Linked DNA regions of Telluria mixta. The protein of the gene in region 1 binds, or shares a complex with, the protein of each later gene. Links are inferred from orthologs where the notes say so. Each region holds a gene or a part of one and is shown on either strand. Other genes may lie near its edges.

Region 1 (3,643 bases):
CAGCGCAAAGGCTTCGACGACTTCAAGCATTACTATCACTCGCTGGACATGCTGCTCATCGACGATATTCAATTCTTCGGTGGCAAGAGCCGCACGCAGGAAGAATTCTTCTATGCGTTCGAGGCACTGATCGCAGCGAAAAAGCAGATCATCATCACGTCGGATACCTATCCGAAAGAGATCACCGGCATGGACGACCGCCTGATCTCGCGCTTCGACTCGGGCCTGACGGTCGCGATCGAACCGCCGGAACTGGAAATGCGCGTGGCGATCCTGATGAAGAAGGCGGAATCGGAAGGCGTGATGCTGAACGACGACGTCGCCTTCTTCGTCGCGAAACACCTGCGCTCGAACGTGCGTGAACTGGAAGGCGCGTTGAGGAAAATCCTCGCGTACTCGCGCTTCCACGGCAAGGACATCACGATCGACGTCGTGAAGGAAGCACTGAAAGACCTGCTGTCCGTGCAGAACCGCCAGATCTCCGTGGAAAACATCCAGAAGACCGTGGCCGATTTCTTCAACATCAAGGTCGCAGACATGTATTCGAAACGCCGCCCGGCCAACATCGCGCGTCCGCGCCAGATCGCGATGTACCTGGCGAAAGAGCTGACGCAGAAGAGTCTGCCGGAAATCGGCGAACTGTTCGGCGGCCGCGACCATACGACGGTGCTGCACGCAGTCCGCAAGATCGCCCAGGACCGCACCAAGAACGCCGAGTGCAACCACGAATTGCACGTGCTGGAACAGACCCTGAAAGGCTGATGCGTGAACGCGGGGGAAAAGGCTGTGCCCCCGATGATTTCTGGCAAAATATTGCACGAACAACATTTTTACCCATAACCGAGGATATTTATGCAACTGGTCAAATCCACCCGAGACACGCTTCTCCGGCCACTGCAGATCGTGAGTGGTATTGTCGAGCGTCGGCACACCATGCCGATTCTGGCCAATATCCTCATCCGCAAGAATGGCGAGAGCGTCTCGTTCCTGTCGACCGACACCGAGGTGCAGATCACGACCCTGGCCAACATCGGTTCGGGCCCTGAAGAGACCGGCACGACTGTCGCGGCGCGCAAGCTGCTCGACATCCTGCGCGCCCTGCCGGAATCGGGCGACGTCACGATGACCCTGCTGAACAAGCGCCTGACCGTCCAGAGCGGCAAGTCGCGCTTCGCACTGCAGACGCTGGCGGCCGAGGAATTCCCGACCGTGTCCGTGGCCGACACCTACAACGCGACCGTCACGCTGCCGCAGAAAACGCTGAAGCACCTGTTCAACATGGTGCACTTCGCGATGGCCCAGCAAGACATCCGCTACTACCTGAACGGCCTGCTGCTGGTGCTGGACGGTAACAACGTGATCGCCGTCGCCACCGACGGCCACCGCCTGGCATTCTCCCAGGTGACGGCGGAACAAACGTTCGAACGCCAGGAAGTCATCATCCCGCGCAAGACCATCCTGGAACTGCAGCGCCTGCTGGAAGAAAGCGACGACGAAGTCCGCCTGGACATCGCCGCCTCGCAGGTCAAGCTGACGTTCGCCGACATCGAGCTCGTCTCGAAGCTGGTCGAAGGCAAGTTCCCGGATTACACCCGCGTGATCCCGAAGGGCTACAAGAACGACTTCACGATCAGCCGCGACGAACTGCTGCGCTCGCTGCAGCGCGCCGCGATCATGACGAGCGACAAGTTCAAGGGCGTGCGCTGCATGATCGCCCCGGGCTCGATGAAGATCAGCTCGACCAACGCCGACCAGGAGGAAGCGGTGGAAGAACTGGAAATCGACTACGGCGGCGACACGATCGACATCGGTTTCAACGTCACGTACCTGCTGGACGTGCTGAACAACCTGAAGTGCGACCAGGTGAATATCTCGCTGGGCGATTCGAATTCGTCGGCGCTGATGTCGATTCCGGAAAATGGCGACTTCAAGTATGTCGTCATGCCGATGCGTATTTAATTAGGGCGAAACGTCCATATATTCGTCCTGTATGCGGGGATTCAAGCAGTAATTGGGTCCCTGCCTGCGCAGGGAGTCGGTTCCGGCAGTGCCGGAAACGACGGTCTTGAGGCCGCGTACCTCGGCTCCGTCGTTCCCGCGAAGGCGGGAACCCAAGTTCGCTCCCCGTATTGATTGACGATCTAGACAGCAGGCCACCGGCCCGCCGTCTGATTCACACGTTATTTGAGAAAGCAGTCATGTCCGAGAACACTCAAGCAGTTTTGGAATCCTCCCCTGCCAAGGCGGAAGAGTACGGCGCCTCGTCGATCCAGATCCTGGAAGGCCTGGAAGCGGTACGCAAGCGTCCGGGCATGTACATCGGCGACACGTCGGACGGCACCGGCCTGCATCACCTGGTGTTCGAGGTGCTCGATAACTCGATCGACGAGGCCCTGGCTGGCTACTGCACCGAAATCCACGTCACGATCCATTCCGACAATTCGGTCTCGATCACCGACAACGGCCGCGGCATCCCGACCGGCATCAAGATGGACGACAAGCACGAGCCGAAACGCTCGGCGACCGAGATCGCCCTGACGGAACTGCACGCCGGCGGCAAATTCAACCAGAACGCCTATAAAGTGTCGGGCGGCCTGCACGGCGTCGGCGTCTCGTGCGTGAACGCGCTGTCGAAGCTGCTGCGCGTGACCGTCCGCCAGAACGGCAAAGTGCACCAGATGGAATTCGAGCGCGGCGTTCCGCTGAACCGCGAAATCGAAATCCGCGACGGCTTCGAAGTCTCGCCGATCAAGGTCATCGGCGAAACCGACAAGCGCGGCACGGAAGTCCATTTCTGGGCCGACGAGGAAATCTTCTCGCACGTCGAGTTCCATTACGAGATCCTGAGCAAGCGTATCCGCGAACTCTCGTTCCTGAACAACGGCGTCAACATCAAGCTGAGCGACCAGCGCACCGGCAAGGAAGAAATCTTCGCCTTCGAAGGTGGCACCCGCGGCTTCGTGGAGTACATCAACAAGGCCAAGACCGTCCTGCACCCGACCGTGTTCCAGGCGACGGGCGAGCGCGTGTCGGAAAACGGCACCAACGTCTCGGTCGACGTGTCGATGCAGTGGAACGACGCGTACAACGAGCAAGTGCTCTGCTTCACGAACAACATCCCGCAGCGCGACGGCGGCACCCACCTGACCGGCCTGCGCGCGGCAATGACGCGCGTGATCAACAAATACATCGACGAGAACGACTTCGCCAAGAAGGCCAAGGTCGAAATCTCGGGCGACGACATGCGCGAAGGTCTCACCTGCGTGCTGTCGGTGAAAGTGCCTGAGCCGAAGTTCTCGTCGCAAACGAAAGACAAGCTCGTGTCGTCGGAAGTGCGCGGCCCGGTCGAAGAGATCGTGGCGAAGACGCTCACCGACTTCCTGATGGAAAAGCCGAACGACGCCAAGATCATCTGCGGCAAGATCGTGGAAGCGGCGCGTGCGCGCGAAGCAGCCCGCAAGGCCCGCGACCTCACCCGCCGCAAGGGTGTGATGGACGGCCTGGGCCTGTCGTCGAAGCTGGCCGACTGCCAGGAACGCGACCCGGCGCTGGCCGAGCTGTACATCGTCGAGGGTGACTCCGCAGGCGGTTCCGCCAAGCAGGGTCGCGACCGTAAGTTCCAGGCCATCCTGCCGCTGCGCGG
Region 2 (3,542 bases), 200 kb from region 1 along the record:
GTCGGAATCGGGCGTGGAAGGCGCGAGCCGTTTCCTGCGCCGCGTCTGGGCATTCGCTTATGCCCAGCGCGAGCGCGTGGCCGCCGCACTGGCCGGCCAGCAGGCAGGGACGCTCGACGAATCGCAGAAGACGCTGCGCCGCGAAGTGCACAAGGTGCTGCAGCAGGCCGACTACGACTTCAAGCGCATCCAGTACAACACGGTCGTCTCGGCCTGCATGAAGATGCTCAATACCTTGGAGTCGGCGAAGCTGGCGGAAGGCGCTGCAAGCGACGCCGTGATCACGGAAGGCCTGTCGATCTTCCTGCGCATGCTGAACCCGGTCGCGCCGCACATCACGCACGCGCTGTGGCAGGAACTCGGCTACGCCGGCAAGTACGGCGACATCCTGAACGTGGCCTGGCCGGAAGTGGATCCGGCCGCGCTGGAACAGGCCGAGGTCGAGCTGATGATCCAGGTGAACGGCAAGCTGCGCGGTTCGGTGAAGGTGCCGAAGGAAGCCGACAAGGCCGCCATCGAAGCCGCCGCGCTGGCGTCGGAAGCGGCGCAGAAGTTCGTCGAAGGCACGCCGAAGAAGGTCATCGTCGTCCCCGGCAAACTGATCAACATCGTGGTGTAAGCCATGCGCGCCCTGACCCGGAAGTTGGCGGTGCGCGCGGTCGCGGCCCTGCTGGTGGCAAGTGTCACCACAGGCTGCGGCTTCCAGCTGCGCGGTTCGAACGGCAGCTACACGATGCCGTTCCACAGCATCTATCTCGGCTTCCCGGACACGTCCGCGCTGGGCACGGAACTCAAGCGCAACCTGCGCGCGTCCGACCAGGTGGTCATCGCCGACAAGGCGACGGATGCCGAGGCGCAGTTCGTGCTGCTGGGCGAGTCGCGCAACAAGTCCATCCTGTCGCTGAACAGCCTGGGCCGCGTGCGCGAATACCTGCTGACGTACACGATGTCGTTCACCGTGCGCGACGCGAAGGGCGCGGAACTGGTGCCGCCCACGCAGATCTCGCTGCGCCGGAACATGGCGTTCGACGAGACCCAGGTGCTGGCCAAGGAATCGGAAGAAGCGCTGCTGTACCGCGACATGCAGGCGGACCTCGTGCAGCAGATCATCCGCCGCCTCGCGTCGATCAAACCAGCGACTTAACTAAAAAGGAACACCATGCAGTTGCGGCCTGAGGCGCTCGACGGGCACCTCGCCAAGGGGCTCGCGCCCCTGTACGTGATCACGAGCGACGAGCACCTGCTCGCGCTGGAAGCGGCGGACAAGATCCGCCGTGCCGCGCGCGCGCAAGGGTATTCCGAGCGCGACGTGCTCACGGTCGAGCGCAACTTCAAATGGGGCGAGCTGCTGGCCGCCAACCAGGCCATGTCGCTGTTCGGCGACAAGAAGCTGATCGAGCTGCGCATCCCCGGCGGCAAGCCGGGCAAGGACGGCAGCGCGGCCCTGCAGAACTATGCGAAAGACCTGAATCCCGACAACCTCACCCTGGTCACCCTGCCGAAGCTGGACTGGCAGACGGCCAAGGCGTCGTGGGTGGCGGCGCTGCAGCAGGCGGCGGTCTACGTCGAGATTCCGAACGTGGAACGGGCGCAGCTGCCGGGCTGGATCGGCATGCGCTTATCAAGCCAGAACCAGAGCGCGGACCGCCAGAGCCTGGACTTCATCGCCGACCGCGTCGAGGGCAACCTGCTGGCGGCGCACCAGGAAATCCAGAAGCTCGGCCTGCTGTACGAGCCGGGCAAGCTCACATACGAGCAGGTGCATGACGCCGTGCTGAACGTGGCGCGCTACGACGTCTTCAAATTGTCGGAAGCGATGCTGGCCGGCGACCCGGCCCGCCTCGTGCGCATGCTGGAAGGGCTGAAAGGCGAGGGCGAGGCGTTGCCGCTGGTTTTATGGGCCGTCTCCGAAGAAATCCGCACGCTGCTAAAATTAAAGGCAGGGATGGCGCAGGGACGCCCGCTGGGGGCCCTGCTGAAGGAATATCGCATCTGGGGCCCGCGCGAGCGCATGATGGAACCGGCGCTGCGCAGGATTTCGCTGCCGACCCTGGAAACGGCGCTGCAGCAGGCGGCGCAGGTCGACAAGATGGTCAAGGGCCTGCGCGCGAAGCAGTTCGCGGGCGATGCGTGGGATGCGATGCTGCAGCTGGCGTTGAAAGTCGCATCGACATAACGAATTCACTGGAAGAAGCACGATGGACATCACCGAGTACATGCAAACAATCGGCCGCCAGGCGCGCGCGGCCTCGCGCGGCATGGCGCGCGCAGACAGCGCCACCCGCAACCAGGCCTTGCTCCTGATCGCCGCCGCCATCGAGCGCGACGCCGACCAGCTGCGCGCCGCCAACGCGCGCGACATGGAAGCGGCGGCCGCCGCCGGCCTGGAACCGGCGCTGCTGGACCGCCTCGCGCTGTCCGACAAGGCGATCGCCACGATGGTCGACGGCCTGCGCCAGATCGTCGCGCTGCCCGATCCGATCGGCGAAATCACCGACCTGAAATTCCGCCCGACGGGCATCCAGGTGGGCCGCATGCGCGTACCGCTGGGCGTGATCGGCATCATCTACGAAGCGCGCCCGAACGTGACCGTCGACGCGGCCGGCCTGTGTATCAAGAGCGGCAATGCCGCCATCCTGCGCGGCGGCTCGGAAGCCATCCACTGCAACCGCGCGCTGGCCGCGCTGGTGGCCGAAGGCCTGCGCGGCGCCGGCCTGCCGGAGCACGGCGTGCAGGTCGTCGAGACGACGGACCGCGCCGCCGTCGGCGCCCTGATCACGATGCCGGAATTCGTGGACGTGATTGTCCCGCGCGGCGGCAAGGGCCTGATCGCGCGCCTGATGAAGGAAGCCACCGTCCCGATGATCAAGCACCTGGACGGCATCTGCCACGTCTACATCGACGCGAAAGCGGACATCGCCAAGGCGCTGCCGATCGCGATGAACGCGAAAACGCACCGCTACGGCACGTGCAACACGATGGAGACGCTGCTCGTCGCCCGCGCCATCGCGCCGACCGTGCTGCCGCAACTGGCCGAGCTGTACGCGACGAAGGAAGTGGAACTGCGCGCGGATCCGGAAGCGCTGGCGATCCTGCAGGGCTATCCGCATTTGACGCCCGCGACGGAAGAGGACTGGAGCACGGAATACCTGGCGCCGATCCTCGCCGTGAAGATCGTGGACGGCATCGACGCGGCCATCGAGCATATCAACACGTATTCGTCGAAGCACACCGACGCCATCGTTACCGAGGATTACACGGACGCGATGCGCTTCCTGCGCGAGGTGGATTCGGCCTCGGTGATGATCAACGCGTCGACGCGCTTCGCCGACGGCTTCGAATATGGCCTGGGTGCGGAGATCGGCATCTCGAACGACAAGCTGCATGCGCGCGGGCCGGTTGGGCTGGAAGGCCTGACGTCGCTGAAATACGTGGTCTTTGGCCACGGCGAAGTGCGCAAATAAATTCGGGGTCAGAGCACATTTTTCGGAAAATTCGGGGTCAGAGCACATTTGAGGACAATTGTTCCTACGTGCCTCTAA
Region 3 (3,666 bases), 5.0 Mb from region 1 along the record:
TTTCCTTCAGCATCTCCTCGTCGAGCTTGAGCCTGACATGGTTCTTGGCGTCGCTGGCGTAGCGCTTGTCGCCACCAGAGGCCTTGATGGTCAGCTGGGCCGGCTTGTCGAACTTGAAGATCACCGACTTCATCGTGGGCACGAACAGGCTCAGCGCGCCGGCCACCTTGCCGATCGCGGCATTGGTCTGGGGAATGGCGCCCATCACGCTTGCGTAGCGCCACTGTGTCGTCTCGGGCAGAACTGCGCCGAGGTCGAAGCCCATGCGCATCTTTTCGCCCTTGGGCAGGCTCGTCCAGATCTGCGCGTCGTGTGCCATCCACTGCGGATTCAGCGCCATGCGAGCGCGACCGCCGGCATCGAGCGGCAGCGGCGTGCGGCTGGCGCCATCGACGACGACGAGGCCCGCATCCAGCGGCGAGATCGCCTTGTTCACCGGCACCAGCTTCGCGTACAGGATGACCTTGTCGCGTTCGGCTTGGGGCAGGGCGTCGAACTTGTCGAGCTTGATGACGTCGACCAGCTTGCGGTACGGGAGCCATTCGCGTTCGGCGGCATGGCCCGGCAGCGCGAGCAGCAGGGAAGTGAACAGGGAAGTGGTAAGCAGCGGGATGCGCAACGAGTTTTTCATTTTTCCTAATTGAAAGAAAAATATCAGTGTAGGGGAATTCCCGATGAGCGTCTAATGTTGCCGCGCCTCGCCCGGTCTACGGTAAAATCTCGGTATGTCCTATCAAGTCCTCGCCCGCAAATACCGTCCCCGGAACTTCGAAACGCTGGTTGGCCAGGAGCACGTCGTCCGTGCGCTGACCCATGCCTTGCGTACCGGACGGCTGCACCACGCCTATCTGTTCACCGGCACGCGCGGGGTGGGCAAGACCACGCTGTCGCGCATCCTGGCCAAGTCGCTCAACTGCGTCGGGCCGGACGGCAACGGATCGATCACGGCCGAGCCGTGCGGCCAGTGCGAGCCGTGCCGCGCGATCGACGCCGGCCGCTTCGTCGACTACGTCGAGATGGACGCCGCGTCGAACCGCGGTGTCGACGAGATGGCCCAGCTGCTGGAGCAGGCGGTCTACGCGCCGAGCAATGCGCGCTTCAAGGTCTATATGATCGACGAGGTGCACATGCTCACGAACCACGCCTTCAACGCGATGCTGAAGACGCTGGAAGAACCGCCCGAGCACGTGAAATTCATCCTCGCGACGACGGACCCGCAAAAGATTCCCGTGACCGTGCTGTCGCGCTGCCTGCAGTTCAACCTGAAGCAGATGCCGCCTGGCCACATCGTGGGCCACCTGGAAAACATCCTCGGCCAGGAAGGCGTGACGTTCGAGCAGCCCGCCCTGCGCCTGCTCGCGCAGGGCGCGCACGGTTCGATGCGCGACGCGCTGTCGCTGACCGACCAGGCCATCGCCTATGCGGCCGGCGCCGTCACGCTCGACGCCGTGCAGGGCATGCTGGGTGCGCTCGACCAGTCCTATCTGGTCCGCCTGCTCGACGCGCTCGCGAACCAGGACGGCGCCGACCTGATGGCCGTCGCCGATGAAATGGCCAGCCGCAGCCTGTCGTACAACGGCGCGCTGCAGGACCTCGGCACCCTGCTGCACCGGATCGCGCTGGCGCAGACCGTGCCGGCCGCGCTGCCGGACGACCTGCCGGAACTGGTCGACATCCAGCGTCTCGCCACGCAATTCGATCCGCAGGAAGTGCAGCTGTATTACCAGATCGCCGTGATCGGCCGCAACGAGATCGGCCTCGCGCCGGACGAGTACGCGGGCTTCACGATGACCCTGCTGCGCATGCTGGCGTTCCGCCCGGGACAGGGCGGCGCCGAGCAGGCGGCGTCGCCCGCACCGGCCGCGCTGGCGCGCACGATGCCGCAGGCGGCACCGGCGCGTCCCGCGGCAGCGGCAGCCTCCGCTGCGCCGGCCGCCGCGGCGCGTCCGGCCGGCCCGGCTGCTTCCGCGGCACCCGCGCCCGCGCCGGCGGCAGCGCCGTCCGCACAAGGCGCCGGCCGCGCCATGACGTCGGCCCGTGCGGCCCTCGATGCCGCGCTGGAAGCGGCGCGCGCCGGTTCCCGCATGGGAGGCGTGCCACGGCGTCCGGCACCGGCTGCGGAACCGCCGGCTGCCGCCGCGCCTGCTCCGGCCGCTGCGCCTTCCGCGCCCGCCGCGCCGGCCCCGTGGGACCAGGGCGCGCCGAACGGCGCCGCCGCTGCCGCCGCACGGACGCAGCCCCAGTCCGCCGCCCAGCCGCAGCCGGCGATGATGCGCCAGCCCGCGCAGGGACAGGCCGAACAGGCAGTCGCCGACGACGAGCCGCCGGCCTGGGTCACCGAGTTTTCCGACGACAGTGCCTTGGCGATGGAAGCCCCGGCGGTGCAGGCGCCTCCGGTGCCGGCCCGTGCCGCGGCACCTTCCGCGCCGCCGTACGCCTACGTCATCACGCCCGTGCCGGCCATCGACTGGGACGGCAACTGGCCGGCGCTCGCGGCCTCGCTGCCGCTGCGCGGCGTGGCCCAGCAGCTGGCCTTCCAGACCGAGCTGATCGAGTGCGTGGCGGATGGCGCCGCCGCGACGTTCCGTCTGCGCGTCCCGGTCGACACGCTGCGCGCCAGCGGTAACAGCGAAAAGCTGTGCGCTGCCCTGCAGGAATGCTTCCCGGCCGTGCGCGTGAACGTCGAGACCGAGATCGCGCCGACCTGGTACACGGCCAGCGCCGAGGCCAAGGCGCGGCGCGAGCGCCTGCAGCGCGAAGCCGAGGCCACCGTCGATGCCGATCCGTTCGTGCAAAACATGGTGAGCACGTTCGACGCGTTCGTCGTGCCCGGTTCCATGCGGCCGATCGCGTCCTGAGCCGGCCCCGCGCCGGCGCCGGTATAAACTGTATAAACGATTTACCCATCCGACTTTTTTGGAGAACACATCATGATGAAAAACCAGCTCGCAGGCCTGATGAAGCAGGCGCAGGCCATGCAGGACAACATGAAGAAGGCGCAGGAGCAGCTGGCTCTGATCGAAGTCGAAGGGCAGTCGGGTGCCGGCCTCGTGAAGGTCGTCATGACGTGCAAGAACGACGTCAAGCGCGTGTCGATCGACCCGTCGCTGCTGGGCGACGACCGCGACATGCTGGAAGACCTGGTCGCCGCCGCGTTCAACGACGCCGTGCGCAAGGCCGAAACCACCGCCCAGGAAAAGATGAGCGGCCTGACCGCCGGCCTGCCGCTGCCGCCGGGCTTCAAGATGCCGTTCTGATGCTCATTTTATGTTCATCGTTACACTCACCTACACGGCGCCGCTCGAGCGCATCGATGCCTACCTCCCGGCGCACCGCGCCTGGCTGCAAGAGCACACTGCGCGCGGGCTGTTCCTGATGGCGGGCCGCAAGGAGCCGCGCGACGGCGGCATCCTCATCGCCCATGCGGCCGACCGCGCCGAGCTCGACGCTGCGCTGCGCGACGATCCGTTCGCGCAGGCCGGCCTGGCGACCTACGCCGTCACCGAGTTCGTTCCCACCATGACCGCCGAGGCATTGTCCGCCTGGCGCGCACAGTAAGCACTGGCGGAGGCGAGTCCATTATGTCCAAATCGCTCGACTTCCTTACCGAGGCCTTGCGCCGCCTGCCGGGCGTCGGGCCGAAGTCGGCGCAGCGCATGGCCTTCC

The links. The genes of interacting proteins can lie anywhere in the genome.
Region 2: the proteins of dnaN (region 1) and holA are in contact, whole or in part, in a cryo-EM structure (PDB 8GIZ), measured with the Escherichia coli proteins. The link is inferred for Telluria mixta from one-to-one orthologs.
Region 3: the proteins of dnaN (region 1) and P0M04_RS32410 are in contact, whole or in part, in a cryo-EM structure (PDB 8GIZ), measured with the Escherichia coli proteins. The link is inferred for Telluria mixta from one-to-one orthologs.

The regions. Positions count from the first base shown.
Region 1 is NZ_CP119520.1:2,343,061-2,346,703, reverse strand. Bases 1-2,905 are described here. They hold dnaN (DNA polymerase III subunit beta), read left to right. Parts: upstream 1-852; coding sequence 853-1,959; downstream 1,960-2,905. Other genes in these bases: gyrB (DNA topoisomerase (ATP-hydrolyzing) subunit B), read left to right, coding at 2,199-2,905; dnaA (chromosomal replication initiator protein DnaA), read left to right, coding at 1-762. Also shown: more of gyrB, read left to right, coding at 2,906-3,643. UniProt on the Escherichia coli protein: Confers DNA tethering and processivity to DNA polymerases and other proteins. Acts as a clamp, forming a ring around DNA (a reaction catalyzed by the clamp-loading complex) which diffuses in an ATP-independent manner freely and bidirectionally along dsDNA.
Region 2 is NZ_CP119520.1:2,539,471-2,543,012, forward strand. Bases 364-3,167 are described here. They hold holA (DNA polymerase III subunit delta), read left to right. Parts: upstream 364-1,159; coding sequence 1,160-2,176; downstream 2,177-3,167. Other genes in these bases: leuS (leucine--tRNA ligase), read left to right, coding at 364-619; P0M04_RS11310 (LPS-assembly lipoprotein LptE), read left to right, coding at 623-1,144; P0M04_RS11320 (glutamate-5-semialdehyde dehydrogenase), read left to right, coding at 2,199-3,167. Also shown: more of leuS, read left to right, coding at 1-363; more of P0M04_RS11320, read left to right, coding at 3,168-3,464. UniProt on the Escherichia coli protein: Part of the beta sliding clamp loading complex, which hydrolyzes ATP to load the beta clamp onto primed DNA to form the DNA replication pre-initiation complex.
Region 3 is NZ_CP119520.1:7,359,029-7,362,694, reverse strand. What follows is about bases 364-3,291. They hold P0M04_RS32410 (DNA polymerase III subunit gamma/tau), read left to right. Parts: upstream 364-725; coding sequence 726-2,858; downstream 2,859-3,291. Other genes in these bases: P0M04_RS32400 (YciI family protein), read left to right, coding at 3,268-3,291; P0M04_RS32405 (YbaB/EbfC family nucleoid-associated protein), read left to right, coding at 2,931-3,257; P0M04_RS32415 (hypothetical protein), read right to left, coding at 364-631. In the rest of the region: more of P0M04_RS32415, read right to left, coding at 1-363; more of P0M04_RS32400, read left to right, coding at 3,292-3,558; recombination mediator RecR, read left to right, coding at 3,582-3,666. UniProt on the Escherichia coli protein: Part of the beta sliding clamp loading complex, which hydrolyzes ATP to load the beta clamp onto primed DNA to form the DNA replication pre-initiation complex.